DNA from 3 places in the Desulfosporosinus meridiei DSM 13257 genome. Region 1 is predicted to be linked to each of the others. Evidence: riboswitches for the same ligand, from Rfam matches in the RefSeq annotation. Region 1 holds a riboswitch; each other region holds the start of a gene.
What was found. A riboswitch is a leader RNA that binds a small molecule or an ion and turns the genes downstream of it on or off. The one in region 1 is predicted to bind cyclic di-AMP.
Positions count from the first base shown of each region.

Region 1 (5,320 bases):
CAAGTCAGTATGGCTGTACTTATTGATCATTTCGGCTTATTCGGAGTTACTAAGCTTCATTGGAGTCCTTGGCAATTGCTCGGTATCGGTCTATTCGCAGCAGGAGCTAAACTTCTTTTTCGCTAATAGACTACTTACTATTGCGATTTACGATTAAGGCCATATTTGTGATTATGGCGTATATTTCATCACTCACATTATACTTACTTATTTGGCCGTTTGAAGACAATATTACTGTAATTTTACCAGCAGCGTTTTTATCACTTTCTATTAAATGCAGCAAATAGGCATATGAATCACTGCTAACTGACAGTTGCTTAAACTCTCCATCAGCAACAAAGATAATCCAATACCCTATGGATACTTCGTTATTACTATTATTGTATAGTGCATTAGATACACTTGAAAAACCTTGGCCCAAGAAATTCTGATCACTTGTGAAATCAGTATTGGGATTTGCTGAGTTATTAAGAGAATATTGGTCGTTAATTGTACTCGCTTGGGAAACCGGATCTGAAAGATGACTATATATACTCTTAAAAAAGCTGGGAAAAAGGACATAACCAACAACTCCAATAATCAAGATCCACAAAGCAAGTGCTTGTAAGTCCCGCCATAGTTCATTGCGCGGTGGTCGTCCCCAAGTATTAGGCATATCAATCCCCTCCAATATACTTGAACTTTACTTTATCTGACAACCACAATGCCTCATATACCATATATACGTTTGTTTACATAAAGATATGATTATTAAACTTGCATCTCTCAATTCCAACCTCTAAAATAGACTTGAGGTGGGAATATTGAATCTGCTTCGACAGAAGCTATCCTTGTTGCCAGAAAAACCTGGCGTTTATTTAATGAAAGATAATCAAGCTCAAATTATTTATGTCGGGAAAGCAAAAGTTCTTAAAAACCGAGTTAAATCATATTTCACCGGTTCACACGACGGGAAAACTGCCCGACTAGTCAGTCAAATTTCAGATTTTGAATATATCACAACAGATTCCGAAGTTGAAGCTCTTGTCTTAGAGTGTAATTTAATTAAGAAATACAACCCAAAATACAATATTCTGTTGCGGGATGATAAATCTTACCCCTACCTATCGATTACCGAAGAAAGTCACCCTCGAGTTCTTGTAACACGACAGTTGAAGAAAGATAAAAGTAAATACTTTGGTCCTTATCCTAATGCAACGGCGGCTAGGGAAGCAGCTCGTTTGCTAAATCGACTATTTCCTTTTCGAAAATGTCGTCAAATCCCCTCCCAACCCTGCCTTTACTATCATTTAGACCAGTGCCTTGCCCCTTGTATTCAAGAGGTTCCCCCTGAAGTCTATAAAGAAATGCGCAAAGAGATATCAACTTTTCTAAAAGGGGATCAAAGTGGTATCCTTACTCTCTTACAAGGGAAAATGATTAAAGCTTCTGAAGCTCTACAATTTGAACGAGCCAAGGAATACCGAGACCTTATTGAGGATTTGAAGCAGTTAGGAGAAAAACAAAACATCACGCTCAATGATTTTATTGATCGCGATGTTTTGGGTTTTGCAACAACTACTGACCAGATGTGTATTCAAGTATTTTATTTGCGTCAAGGAAAATTGCTTGCTAGAGATAATTTTATTTTTCCCTATTACGAAGATCCGGAAGAAGCTTTTATTTCTTTTGTTGCTCAGTTTTATATAGAACGGGCAGTATGGCCTAAAGAAATCTTAATTCCAGCCATTGAGTCCTTGGCTTTATCCAAACTCTTCCCTATCACAACTCCTCAGAAAGGGAAAAAAAGAGAATTGGTACTAATGGCCATGACAAATGCTCAAACCACTCTTCATGACCAAATCACTCTGGAAATTAATCAACAACAAGAAACAGGTGATGCTCTAAATACACTTGGGGAACTCTTAAATATTTCAGTTCCCAGAAGAATTGAAGCCTTTGACATTTCCAATATTTCAGGAGCACACACTGTTGCTGGAATGGTACAATTTATTGAAGGTAAACCTGAACGCAGAGGTTATCGTAAATATAAAATCCAACCCATGGATACTTCTGATGATACCGCTGCCATGAAGCAAGTAATTTTTCGCAGATATAAACGATTAGTTTCCGAAAACGAAACTCTTCCTAACTTAATATTGGTGGATGGGGGGAAAGGGCAAATAAGGGCAGCATTAAGTGCCTTAAAGGAAATTAATCTAGTAATTCCAGTTGCCGGAATGGTTAAAAATGAACGTCATCAAACCCACGGACTAATTAATCAGTTCGGGGAGCAGGTACTATTACCGAAGAATCATCCTACGTTTTTTTTACTTGGCAGAATTCAGGATGAAGTCCACCGCTTTGCTATTACATTTCATCGTCAGCAGCGGGCCAAAAATATGACTTTTTCAATTCTGGATGATATTCCGGGAATCGGTCCGAGACGTAAGCAACAGCTGTTACATCATTTTCAGTCACTTGAAGATATTCAGTCTGCTAGCATCGTGGAACTACAAGCTTCCGGAATCCCTTACAATACTGCTAAAACAATCTACGATTATTTTAGCTCAGGTGATAAAAAGTGATGGATATGTAAAGGAGGAACCACAATTCCATGATCCTTAATTATCGAGTCGAACTATGTCGCAAGTGTTATTTTAAACGCACCCATAAATGCTCAATTACGGATTTCTATATTCATAATTCTGCAATTGCTCTGGTTAAACCGGGAGGAGAATGTACTAAATATACGCCTATCCCCTGGATACCACAACTATAGCTCCAACTTGTATTTGATTACAAAAAAGTCCAGCAAATTGCTGGACTTTTAAATCTTTGAACTAGTTAACCCGACGAGCACCGACATACCGCCCTGAATAGTAACTATCATTGAGGCTTGTAGTACGCACACCACTGTTCGAAGCATGTACGAATTTTCCACCGCCGATGTAAACACCTACATGAGACGGACCTTTCGCATAAGTCGAGAAGAAAACTAAGTCGCCTGATTGTAGTTCGTCTTTCTTTACTGGTGTCCCGACATTAAATTGCGCAGAAGATGTTCTGGGCAAAGATATCCCTGAACCCTTAAAAACATACTGTGTATACCCCGAGCAATCGAACCCCTTTTTGCTCGTTCCGCCAAATACATAGGGCACTCCTGTTAGGCTTAAGGCATTACTGACAAGAGTAGAATCACTTGAACGGGATACCTGTTGTTTTGGTGCTTCTGCAACTTGCACCGCTTTGGTCTCACTCTTTGCTGCCTGCGCTTTCTTTGCAGTTTGCACCTTCTTTGCAGTTTGTAGATCCATTGTTGGTTGAGCCTTCTCCGCAACAGTTACGGATGCACTTTGTGTAGTGATAGGTTCAGGCACAGATTTTTCTGGAGTGGGTATACTTGCCACACTATCACTGATTTTTGTTGTTATTTCAGTCCATTGTAATTGCTTTCGCACTGTCTGGGTATAGGTGTTATCTGATACTTCAGCAGAAGCTACTAATACGGGCTTCATTGGAATAGAAGTAGTAGTCATACTCTGTTCAGACGAAGCTAATACCGGAAGACTGCTTGCTAAAACCAGCCCAGCGAAAGTAATGCTTCCTAGCCACTTCCGCGTAGATGAGGAAACCACCAAATATACGTCCACCTTTCTTAGCTTACGAGGTTAGTTGACGGATTCGGGCAGTAGGTGTAAAGCCCTACACGTGAATAGGCACGTGATTCACCCCAAAATTATCCCCCGCTCCAAAGTACGGCATTTGGACTCAGCTTTTTCCTAATATACATTATTCGAGACAAACCTAAAATGTCCTGCATTTACTCTTGCGGAAATTTATTCCTCAGCGAATATATTCCAGTATTTCCATGTCTTTTAAATAAGCTCAAGGGGGTGGGCAAATCTATCATTTGCTAATACTGTCGTATTTACTCAAAATGAATGGTCTCACTCAAATCCCTACAACAGTGTATCCGAAATTCAATCTAACATCCATCCATTTTCTTCCGTCTTACAACTACTTCGTAATAAAATGAGCCTTATAAACGGAACTTGACAAATACCTAAACAGAAGTGCCCCCACCATTTAAGGTGAGGGCACCCAAGGAATAAAGCGAGCTAGTTAACCAAGGTATTCAGGCGACTGCCCACTAGAGGTTCTCTAGTAAGATATTGGTTCAAAAAACGAGCTAATATCCCACGATTAAGTTTAACTCATGAATTAAAACAGCGAAGACAATGTCTAATTAGTTAGGCTAATTATTGGTGCAGGAATACGACCTCCACGATGAACAAACAAATTCGACGAATACGGATGAATAGCAATTATCGGCGCTCCGCCTAATAGCCCTCCGAATTCGACTCTATCTCCGGCCTGTTTGCCAATCGCTGGGATTACTCGTACAGCAGTTGTTTTCTTGTTGATCATACCGATGGCTGCTTCGTCGGCGATAATTGCGGAAATCGTTTCTGCACTAACATCACCCGGCAGGGCAATCATATCCAGACCGACTGAGCAAACACAAGTCATTGCTTCCAGCTTGTCAAGTGTTAAGGCTCCTTCTTCAACAGCTCTTACCATTCCCGCATCTTCTGACACTGGAATAAAAGCGCCGCTCAGCCCTCCGACATGAGATGAGGCCATTGCTCCGCCCTTTTTAACCGCATCGTTAAGCAAAGCTAAAGCTGCTGTTGTACCGTGAGTTCCACAGCGCTCAAGCCCCATATTCTCTAATATTTCTGCCACGCTGTCTCCGATTGCAGGAGTAGGTGCTAGAGACAAGTCTACAATTCCAAAAGGAACGTTAAGTGACTTTGAGGCGGCTCGGCCAATCAACTCGCCCATCCGAGTAATTTTAAAAGCAGTTTGCTTTATTAAATTGGAAAGCTCACTGAAGTCTGCATTAGGATGTTCTTTTACAACCTTAGCCACAACCCCTGGCCCACTAACCCCGACGTTGATAACCCTTTCCGGTTCTCCGACTCCATGGAAAGCACCTGCCATGAAGGGGTTATCTTCCGGCGCATTACAGAATACAACTAACTTAGCTGCAGCTATTCCATCATTATCCGCAGTAAGCTGTGCGGCTTTCAAGATTATATTACCCATTTTTAGTACGGCGTCCATGTTAATTCCAGCTTTTGTGGTACCAATATTAACCGATGAGCAGACAAACTCTGTCTCGCTCAGTGCTTGTGGGATTGCATCAATCAGTGCCAAATCGCCATTAGTAAACCCTTTTTGCACAAGAGCTGAAAAACCGCCAATAAAATTTATCCCGATCTCACGAGCGGCTTTGTTCAAAGCTTTTGCAATCCGCACCATCTCTTCTGAGTTC
Region 1 is NC_018515.1:2,803,728-2,809,047, forward strand. It holds gene DESMER_RS12840 (DMT family transporter) at 1-126, shown strand, start outside; gene DESMER_RS12845 (hypothetical protein) at 131-655, opposite strand; gene uvrC (excinuclease ABC subunit UvrC) at 861-2,567, shown strand; gene DESMER_RS12855 (C40 family peptidase) at 2,823-3,617, opposite strand; cyclic di-AMP (ydaO/yuaA leader) riboswitch at 3,625-3,766, opposite strand; gene DESMER_RS12860 (PFL family protein) at 4,225-5,320, opposite strand, start outside.

Region 2 (5,320 bases), 2.2 Mb from region 1:
CTCCGCAAGGCACCTTGTCCCGCCAGCACCGCCGCCCCGCTCATCCCTTTAGAACCTGCCACAAGAATACCCTTGCCATGGGTTCCCTTATGCCCTTTAAGCTGCCGAATAGGAATTATATCACGTACGTCTGCATCCATCAGCACAAATGTTGAAATCCCTTCCTCCATTAAGTAGGATTCCGGGATGGAAATAGGATCTACAACAACTCGACCACAATATTCAGGGCCTTCGCCGAGAAAAAGTCCCCATTTGGGGAGTCCAAAGGTAACTGTCGTCTGAGCTCGGACTGCAGTTCGATAAACTTTGCCGGTATTAGCCTCAACACCACTAGGAATATCAATGGATACCACCCATCCGGGAGCAACGTTTACTTCATCCACATATTCCTCAATCAAACTTGGCAAAGCTCCCCGCATTCCAATTCCAAACAAGGCATCAATAACAACATCGGCCTGGGCTAAAGCTAAGCGTATCAAACGCCGTTGCTTCTCCCCTTCAACGACAAATAGTTTCCCGGTGGTACCTTGAAAAAGACGCAAATTTAACGCTGCATCTCCTCTAAATTCCTTTTGAGCAGCAAATAATAAGACGGTAACATCCATCCCTTGAAAGACTAAGTGCCGGGCAACCGCTAAGCCATCCCCACCGTTATTTCCTTTTCCAACCAGGATAACCGCTTTTCGGCGGTTTAGACCTTCTTTGCCATTGGGGATATTGCGCCGAATTTCTTCGACCACTGCCCAGGCCGCATTTTCCATAAGGAGCAAACTTGGAATACCATAATGATAAATGGCTTTCTCTTCAATCTGCCGCATCTGTTCTGCATTGACCACACGCATTTTTTCCCACCCCAATTTCTCTAACTCAGCTCAAGATTGCGAAGGCCATGGCCTGAGTTCGGTTATGTGCTAGACTTACTCGCACTTGAGATCCTCCTCTAGTACTTACGTGATTCATGGCTCCCGGACTAAGATATACTATTGGCTCTCCTTCTGGATTACTTATAATTTCTACATCATGCCAGGACAATCCCTGCAAGCCCGTGCCTAAAGTCTTTAAAACTGCCTCTTTTCCTGCAAAACGGGCTGCATAGCTTTGAATCCCTTTGCCCTGCAAAGACTCTCTTTCCCGATTTGTGAAAAGACGCTCAAATAACCTTGGTTGACGTTTCAAAGCTTGGGCTACTCGTTCAATTTCAATAATATCAATTCCAGGATACATATACATTACTCCATCCAAATTATAGAATTGCCCTCAATTTCAGTTGTCCTTCAGCCGAGCCTGCAGCCAATAAGACATCCTCTCCTCGCAGGACAAAACTAGCGTCCGGAGAAAATTGTTCCACCCCGTCGCGAACCACCGCAACAATCGTGGCCCCTGTCCGCTCTCGAATTTTCAATTCCTGCAGAGTCTTGCCGATAGCAGGAGATTCCTTCCCGATTTCGATTTCTCCAACATCTAACCACCGTGACATTAGGCGATCGGTATAACCCAGGAATTTATTTAAATGGCTTTCAATCTTAATATCAATTTCACGCCTTTGATCCATAAGCTTCTTAAGATCTTCAACAAAGACTTGAATTTCTCCTTTTTGATCAAAGGACTTAACAAACTTTTCAGCCATAGCCTTTGAAGTAACAGTTATTCCCACACCCTGACTGACCACAACCACCCCAACATTTTGTAAAACTGCTATGGCCCGGCGTATGGTTTCTGGCGAAACATTATACCGCCCTGCTAATGTTGAACGGCCGTGAATTTTTACTCCCTCATGATATTCTCCCATCATGATTGCGTGAGCTATATCAATGGCAATTTCCTGATACCGAGCCTTTTCCAATCTATTCAACCCCTTACCCATTGGGCTATTAACCCTATAAATATCTTCCTATTATAACATAGCCAAATCTTGGTGACATCATGCTCTTGACAGGTAACAACCCTTGTGATAAGATAAGGTTGTCAGTAAAATAAATAATTAATCCATTTGCTGAATTTCCAAAAGGAAAACGGGGGAACCAATTCTTGGGGTGAATCGCCTAATGGCGTAGAGCAGTTTTTCAGCTCGAACCCGACAGCTAACCTCGTAAGCGTTGAAAGACACGATATTCGTGATATTTGCGTTTATTTCTTTTGGGAGCCGACAAAATTTGATTGGTTCTCTTTTTGTTTTCATCACACTTCTTAAAGACTCTCGCACTAATGAAAGCACAGATGGATACGCAGCATAATTTTGGAAAACAAATAGAGGAGGGATATCTCATGGCTGTCGAACTCCAAGAACGTTCCGGTACATTTCGACAATATGCACTTAAGCGTGCGGATGAGCTTAAACAAATGATACTTCCATTCATAAATAATTCCCCAAAAGTACCTACGGGATTTTTACTTTCAGACGCCTACGAATCCCGCCGTGGAAATATTTTAAGCTATTTCAACGCCACACTGGAAGACTGGGAAAATTGGCACTGGCAAATGGCTCACAGAATCACTGAGGCTCATGTCCTGAACGCTCTTCTTCCGGGATTAACTATGGATCAATGTGAGGAAATTGAGCGGGTGGGAAAAACTTACCGTTGGGCAGTATCTCCTTATTATCTTAGTTTAATGAGTGATACTGATCCCCTAGATCCAATCAGGCTGCAAGGATTGCCCACTCTGCCTGAACTTGCCGAAGACTTTGGAGAAGATGATCCTATGGGCGAAGGAATTACCTCCCCCGCTCCCTGTATCACCAGACGTTATCCGGATCGTTTAATTATAAACGTCACTAATATGTGTGCTATGTACTGCAGACACTGCCAGCGCAGACGTAATATTGGCGAAAACGATACACATTCTCCTCGAACCCAACTTAAAGCTGCCCTGGATTATATCCGTGCTAATCCCGAGATTCGAGATGTCCTAGTAACCGGCGGAGACGCCTTACTGCTTAACGACCTCACCCTGGACTGGCTGCTGGGAGAACTCCATGCTATTCCTCACGTAGAGATTAAGCGTCTAGGCACAAGAGCACCTGTGACTTTGCCAATGCGCATAACGGATGAACTATGTTCAATACTCGCTAAATACCCACCCCTTTATATTAACACTCAGTTTAATCACCCCAAGGAAGTTACGAAAGACGCTAAAAAAGCGGCTGATAAACTAATTTCAGCCGGGGTTGTCTTAGGTAACCAGGCAGTTTTACTCAAAGGGATTAATCACGAACCAGAGGTTATGAAAAAACTCAACCACGAATTACTCAAAATTAGGGTTCGCCCTTACTATATTTTCCACGCCAAAAATGTCAAGGGGACTCGTCACTTCGTTCCTCGAATTCAAGACGGGCTCAAGGTTATGGACCAGCTGCGAGGATACACCTCAGGACTTGCAGTCCCAACTTATATTATAAATGCCCCTAAGGGCGGTGGCAAGACACCCATATTACCACAATACCTGGTATCCCTTGATGAACAGCACGCCGTTTTACGAACTTGGGAAGGAAAACTCGTCCATTACGAGACACCATAATTAAAGTGAAAGGGGTGAGTGCAATATGGAACGTCTCAATAACGACCAAATAGCACAAAAGATTCTCGATGCAAATTCAGATATCAAACGCTACTTGAATTTAGCGCCTGGTGTTAAACTAACGCCGCCCCACCCGAAACCGGTAAACTCTTGCTATAATAACCCTATGTCTCAGGCCATGTTTCCACGGCCCAAACTTAATCCTTAATATTGTTTAATCTTTCTCCTTCTCCATTAGCGACCTTTATGGGTCGCTATTTTCTTTACCTCCCGCTCAGCTTTCTTCCCTTGCCAGGTATCCCGCCGCACTAACTCAGCATCAATGGCATTGAGAACTTCCCATTTTTTACGACTCCAGAGTGGTCCAATGAGATCCTCTGGAGGGCCATCTCCGGTCAAACGGTGAATTACCATCTCGGAAGGCAAGATTTCCAGAATATCAACAACCAAGGTAACGTAGTCCTCTTTAGTCATCAGTTCAAACGGCTCTCTTTGATAAATATCAGCCAAAGGAGTTCCTTTTAAAACATGTAAAAGATGAATTTTTATCCCTTGAATAGGCAAGCTGGCAACTGCTCGGGCAGTTTCCAGCATTTCAGTCCTTGATTCGCCAGGCAACCCTAAAATTATATGTGCGCAAACCTGTATCCTTCGTTGGCGTAATTCCTTAACTCCCAGTAGGAATTGCTCATAATTGTGTCCCCGACGGATCCATTCCATCGTGCGGTCATGACTACTTTGCAAGCCTAGTTCTATCCATAAATAAGTACGCTGATTTAATTCTGCCAGGTAATCCAGCACATCCTCCGGTAAACAATCCGGCCTGGTTGAAATTGAAAGCCCCAGAACATTCTCTTCTGCCAAGGCTTCCTCATAGACCTCCCGTAATCGTGCAAGAGAGGCATAGGTATTAGTATAGGCTTGAAAATAGGCTATGTATTTTGCATTAGGCCATTTCTTCCTCATCCGTTCTCGCACTTCAATAAATTGTTCATGCAACGTCAACCTCTGATCTCCGGCAAAATCTCCGGAGCCGCGCTCGCTGCAATAGACGCACCCATTCCGCCCTAGGGTTCCATCCCGGTTTGGGCAGGTAAATCCGGCGTCTAAGGAAACCTTAAAGATCTTCTCTTGGAAACGATTACGTAAGTGCTCATTAAAAGTGTGGTACCTTTTTCTCTGCATTGTCATCCAGCCTTCAAGACCTCTACTTCTATATAAAGGGTCAATTTTGTAAGTTTCTGTTGATATAACCTGTTTAAGTTACATTTCTCTGTTGAAAAATGCCTTTGCATCATAAATCAATTCTGTCGAATATAGGTTTTAGATTGATGAATAGATCAGGGAAAATCGATACTTTAACTTTATCGTCCTCTGTATATACATCTGGTCTTCGCCTCCCACTTTACCAGTCTTCTAGACTTCCACCCAATGTAAAGGTATTACTGCTACTTTGCTTCAGGTAGATGTTCATCAATTCCTCGTATCTCTAGGATAATATTACCACATGAATTGTTCTTTGCAAGATTGATTCCCTCTATAATAAGCAACTTAAAAGGGATTCCCTAACTTTTATAGAAGGATATAGCAATGATAGCCCTAGGAGGTGCCCTATGAATAAATTGCAATTAGCAAAATTGCCTCTTCCAGCTCGAATCTCTTTAATGAATTCTCCTACCCCCCTTCAAAAAAGTCGCCTTGCCTGGGGCAAGGATTCCTTACATTGGAAGCGGGATGACCTGACACCCTTTGGCCTTGGAGGAAACAAACTGCGCAAATTAGAATTTTTATTGGCCGATGCTTT
Region 2 is NC_018515.1:631,634-636,953, reverse strand. It holds gene DESMER_RS02935 (NAD(P)H-hydrate dehydratase) at 1-842, opposite strand, end outside; gene acpS (holo-ACP synthase) at 868-1,224, opposite strand; gene DESMER_RS02925 (GntR family transcriptional regulator) at 1,244-1,843, opposite strand; cyclic di-AMP (ydaO/yuaA leader) riboswitch at 1,982-2,112, shown strand; gene eam (glutamate 2,3-aminomutase) at 2,266-3,516, shown strand; gene DESMER_RS02915 (hypothetical protein) at 3,542-3,724, shown strand; gene mnmL (tRNA modification radical SAM protein MnmL/YtqA) at 3,751-4,701, opposite strand; gene DESMER_RS02905 (D-cysteine desulfhydrase family protein) at 5,130-5,320, shown strand, end outside.
Region 2: linked by a shared signal. The riboswitch ahead of eam (glutamate 2,3-aminomutase) and the one ahead of DESMER_RS12855 (C40 family peptidase) in region 1 are both predicted to bind cyclic di-AMP.

Region 3 (5,320 bases), 2.1 Mb from region 1:
TGCTTCAACTTCCCAGGAACTAACTTCTGGAGCAGAACAGTCAGCTCAAGCCTCCAATCAAATTGCCACTTCTATTTCCGAAGTCTCTGCTGGTACTGAAACCCAATTAAACGTTGTTAATAACACAACTAAAATCGTTAACCAAATGCTGGTTGGTATTAATCAGATTCTCGACAGTTCTAAAGTAGTTGCCGATACATCAGAAAGAGCTGCGCAATCTGCGCTAGATGGTATGAAGGCTATTGACAAAACCATGGATCAAATGAGTAACATCGAAAGAACCGTGAACACCTCTGCTCAGGTCATTAACAATTTAGGAGAACGATCCAAAGAAATAAGTCAAATTATCGATGCGATCTCTGGAATCGCTCAACAAACCAATCTCTTAGCTCTTAATGCTGCAATTGAAGCTGCTCGTGCCGGAGAACAGGGGCGTGGCTTTGCAGTCGTTGCAGACGAGGTACGTAAACTTGCAGAACAATCAAGTGAAGCCGCAAAACAAATCTCTGCCCTTATTCTCGAAATCCAAGAGGATACTCAAAAAGCAGTTGCTGCTATGAATAAAGGAACCCTGGAAGTCTCAATGGGAACTAAAGTTGTAAACACTGCGGATGATGCGTTTAAGGACATCAACGATTTGGTCACAACGGTGTTAAACCAAGTTCGAGAAATTACTTTAAAAATCCAACATACTGCCGAGGGAAGTAATCAAGTTGCAGAGGCAGTTACCGAGATTAATCAAGTCAGCAAATCAATTGCAGTTCAGACTCAAACAGTTTCGGCAGCAACTGAAGAGCAATCTGCTTCCATTGAAGAAATTGCTGCTGCTAGCCAAGTGCTCTCGAAAATGGCTCAAGAAGTGGAGCTGACTTTAGAAAAGTTTCGATTATAAGTCAAACAATTAATCAAGAGAAGAGTTATTCCAGAGGAAAAAATAGGAGTTAAGAGATTAAGATTCTGAAACTGGGCTAGGAGCATTTTTGCTGCTAGCCTATTTTTCTAAAGAGGTATATGGATAGGACTGTTCATTGGACATTGCATAGTAAGATGGCATGGGCATCGGTAGAATAAATAGTCCTTTCAACGGTATAGATTGAATTTCTTTTTAAGAGAAGTTCATCTTCAGATCGAATGTTGCTGATATTTTTCAAACAAGCTCCATTAAAATTCTTTGGGACCTTTAGAATAAATAGTACATCTGCAGAGTATTCTCTATTTCCGTTGAAAAATAAAGTAGTACTGGAAAAGCCCTTTTCAAGTAATTTCTTTCCATCGTAGAGGGTTGATGTACTACCCAGCCCTTGAAGCCCTTCTAGATCTATCCAGCGAAAAGCAATTACATCTTCCGGAGTGGACGCTTTATTCAAGGCTGAATCTATATGCTGTGTTTTATTTTCAAACCTCGGATATTTACAATGGCGGAAATGCTCGTTATATTTGAATGAACATGAGGTATATAGTTTAATATTCTTGACTTCTTCGGAGGTTAATTGTTGTTCCCATGCACTATAGTAATGATCACACCATTGTCTAATAGCGTCTCTACACTCGAATGTTCGAAATGAACTATTATTTTTGAGGCTTTTGAGGAATTCCAAGATCTCCTGTAAGGCATCATAAAAGTCATTGTCATTATGAAGAGATAGAGGTTCTTCTTCGAAGAAAGATTGCCATATTTCTTTAATCTTTATAAATATAGAACATAACCTCCTTTGCAGAAAGGTCGTTATGTTCTATATTTACTTGGTTTACACCAAAAAAAGACTAAGAGCAACAGCAGTGTGTTGCTCTTAGTCTTTTTACGTTCCAACTTAATCGTAGCTTCTCGCTCCCAGATAACGAGAGGAGTAAAAGCTGTCGCTAAGACTTGATATTTTAACATCGCTATTAGGATTACTGGCATGGACAAAACGTCCACCCCCGATATAGATGCCAACATGTGAGGCACCCTTAGCATAGGTTGAGAAAAATACTAAATCACCTGCTTGGAGGTTGCTCTTGTTAACCGGAGTTCCTGAGGCGAATTGGGCATAAGATGTTCGCGGGAGAGAAATCCCGGAACTAGCATACACATATTTGGTAAAACCTGAACAGTCAAAGCCTTTTTGGGTGGTTCCGCCAAAGACATAGGGGGTACCTTGCAAACTGAGTGCCCGGTCTACTACTGTTGTGGAACCGCCGCTTCCTCGAGATACTGTAGAAGCAGAAGCGACCATGACAGGCCGATTACTGGGGCCTTGGGCAACAACACGGTTTACCGGACTTTGAGTTACCTTTTCTTCTAATACTTGCTTGGTAACATCAATGCCGTTTTTCTGTACATAAGAATATGTAACGATTTTTGAACCATTACTACCTTGCTCAAGTACTTTAGTTTGGCCGACCTTTAAACTGCTATCGGTCTTTGTTACAACATCATAGGGAATTGCTTCGGGGCCGGAGTATGTCCCCTGACTTACGACAGTAAGGAAGGGAGTTGAAGAAACGAGCTTGATAACTTGCCCTGGCTGCAATTTAGTGTCCTTGGTTACTCCTGGGTTACCTGCTAATACTTCATCAGTTAACATATCATTTTTACGGGCAATAAGCCACCAAGAGTCGTTCGGTTGAACAGTATAATCCTTAGCGGATATTTTACCATCAGTCAAAATTTTAAAAGCTTGGTCAGGGGAGGTTAGCTGTTCCGGTAGGACTTCAGCCTCTTCTACACTAACCTTTTCGGCAAAACTAACAGAAGTAACCTTGTTCTCCTCACTGGGTTTAACATAATAGTCTTCGTATTCTTTGAGGAGTTTGTCGGAATCCTCTTTAGTGGGCAAAAATGCGATCACTGAGCCATCGGCTTCTAACTTATAACCATCAACATAAGTACTTAATTTATCCTCTAACGTCTCCTCGCTCAAAGTAGATGTCAGATAGACCGTGGGCTTTACCCTGAGGGATTCATAGGTTATTTGGTCGTGAGTTTTAGCAACCACTCCGAAAGGCTCGCCCTGTTGTTTGAGAATGGTTTCCACAAGGTCTTTACCATAATCAACACTTCTTACTAAACCAATCTGCTGACCGTTAACCATGACAGCAGCTGCAGAAGTTGTGGTTGAAAGATAATAGGTAAGTCCTCCGGTTAGGATAACCGCAATAGATAAACCGCTGATAACACGTGGAGATTTCCATGAGACTTTTCGCAGAGTAGTGCCGCAAAATTGTTGAATTAGCATTCGTTTCTCATTCAAACTAGGAGGCAATTGCATGTTGTTTTCACCTTTCTCGGCTTACGAGGTTAGCTGACGGATTCGGGCATAAGGTGTAAGCCCTACGCATTTGGTATGCGTTTCACCCCAAAAAAAAATCCCCCGCTCTAGGTGACTAGATTAAGCCTTCATACTTTTTATCAACGTTATATATTCGACATTATACTTAAATCTCCTTTTATTTTCATAAAGAAATACATGGCAATTGATGAAGAAATTGTGAAGTAAGTGTAGCATTGCGTTAAAAAATGGGTTTATTATTTTTGTTTCAGAGAATTAATGGGATAGGCCTCGTGTAATAATATCTCGTACTTTTCCTGGTAATTCGGCAGCATCTTCTTTGCTGAGACCAGTGGTGGGGATTGGTTTAAAAATAGTTACCTTAACATGGGCGGGTTTAATCTTAAAGCCGTTTTGTTCCATTATCTTATAAGAGCCGCAAATCGAGATCGGAACAATTGGGACGCCAGCCTTTAAGGCTAACTTTAAGCTGCCAGGCTTAAAGTCTCCAATCATATCACCTTTGCTGCGAGTGCCTTCAGGGAAAATGACCATAGAGTAACCTGCTTTAAGTTGTTCCGCAGCTTGATTAATTACTTTAAGGGATTGGCGAATGTCTGAACGATCCATAAAAACGCATTTTAAATGAGTCATCCAACTTCTAATCAAAGGCAATTTAAGGAGCTCAATTTTTGCAATAAATGCCTTTGGTTTATCGATATAACCGAGGAGAATTGGAATATCGAAATTACCTTGGTGATTGCTTACAAAGAGAACCGAGCCATTAGCCGGGATGTTTTCTTCGCCTTGGATCTCAACAGTAACACCTGCAAGCTTAACAAGTGAATGGGCCCATTTTTTTGCTGTTTGATTTGTAAGTCTGTCATGTTCAAGGATTCTATCCATTCTTTCTAATCGATTAACTTTTAAAAGCGTTGGTTGTATGGACAAAAGATACGCCCAAAAATATGTAAACCAGAGGAAGGTTCGAAACATTGGGATTCTCCTCATCTTGTTTTAAAATTATTCTAGCAAAAATTTATATACTCAAAAGTATGTGCTGGAACTAAAAATACTATTACATAAAATTACCAGAAGATGTGTTGATCTTCATTTTCGAATACATGCTTAAGTGAAGTGATGATATAAACAATAAAAATAAAGGCAGCCAGTGATACCATTGGAGCAAAGTATGCAAAGGGCTGTGCCCATAAAATTGTGCCATGAGCCCATAAATACCATAATGACATATTAACACCTCATTCTATTGTTATCAATGTAGCAATATATTTGATACTTTTTCTTGTATTAAATTACTAATATGGCCTGTAAGGAAAAGTCCCATCGCTAACACCATTACAGCCAACTGCATTGGGTAGGGGGAATAAAGGTCGATGAATCTTATTAAGCTAAAAATTGTTTCGTTGGGCTCTAGCACTTGTTTAACGCTCATTTCAATATGCCTGAAATCAATGGTGAGAAACCCAATGGATGTGAAACCGTTAATAACTGGGAAGTATATTGACATTTTAGGGAGCAGGTTAGTGGGTGAGAGTTCTTTCGTTCTTTCAGGTTCATTTGAAGGGTTAGACTCACTTGATTGAAAAAGTTTGTTGATTCCATCTAATATGACCAATCCGCTGGCGGAAAATAGAACTAACATAGTTAGGGGGAATGGTAGTCGGAGGCTTAAGAGGTTAAACATAAGATAAACTGTTTCATTAGGCTCCATCTGCTGTCTCCAAAACAGCCTAACTTCTTTTAAGCTCATAATGGAAACACCTATAGCATTGTATGGTTCAATCAAAAACCAGAAATAAATTGAAAATGGACATAGCTTGAAAGGATTGATCTGACTAACAAATCTCTTAATTTGCGTAAGGATCAGTGGGGGATAATTATGAAGGGTTCTATTTTCCCAGAGAATTGACTTTAATAAAGCCGGGTGTCTATAAAGGTACTTATTCAAATATTGTTGTAGGACTGTACTTATATTAATCACACCTTGCAAAATCAGTACCCCACTTATTAAAACTTTTCTATGATTTTTTGGTTTGCCCTTTCAATTG
Region 3 is NC_018515.1:674,265-679,584, forward strand. It holds gene DESMER_RS03120 (methyl-accepting chemotaxis protein) at 1-892, shown strand, start outside; gene DESMER_RS03125 (ADP-ribosyltransferase) at 1,026-1,598, opposite strand; gene DESMER_RS03130 (NlpC/P60 family protein) at 1,812-3,251, opposite strand; cyclic di-AMP (ydaO/yuaA leader) riboswitch at 3,255-3,388, opposite strand; gene DESMER_RS03135 (lysophospholipid acyltransferase family protein) at 3,528-4,247, opposite strand; gene DESMER_RS03140 (hypothetical protein) at 4,525-5,022, opposite strand.
Region 3: linked by a shared signal. The riboswitch ahead of DESMER_RS03130 (NlpC/P60 family protein) and the one ahead of DESMER_RS12855 (C40 family peptidase) in region 1 are both predicted to bind cyclic di-AMP.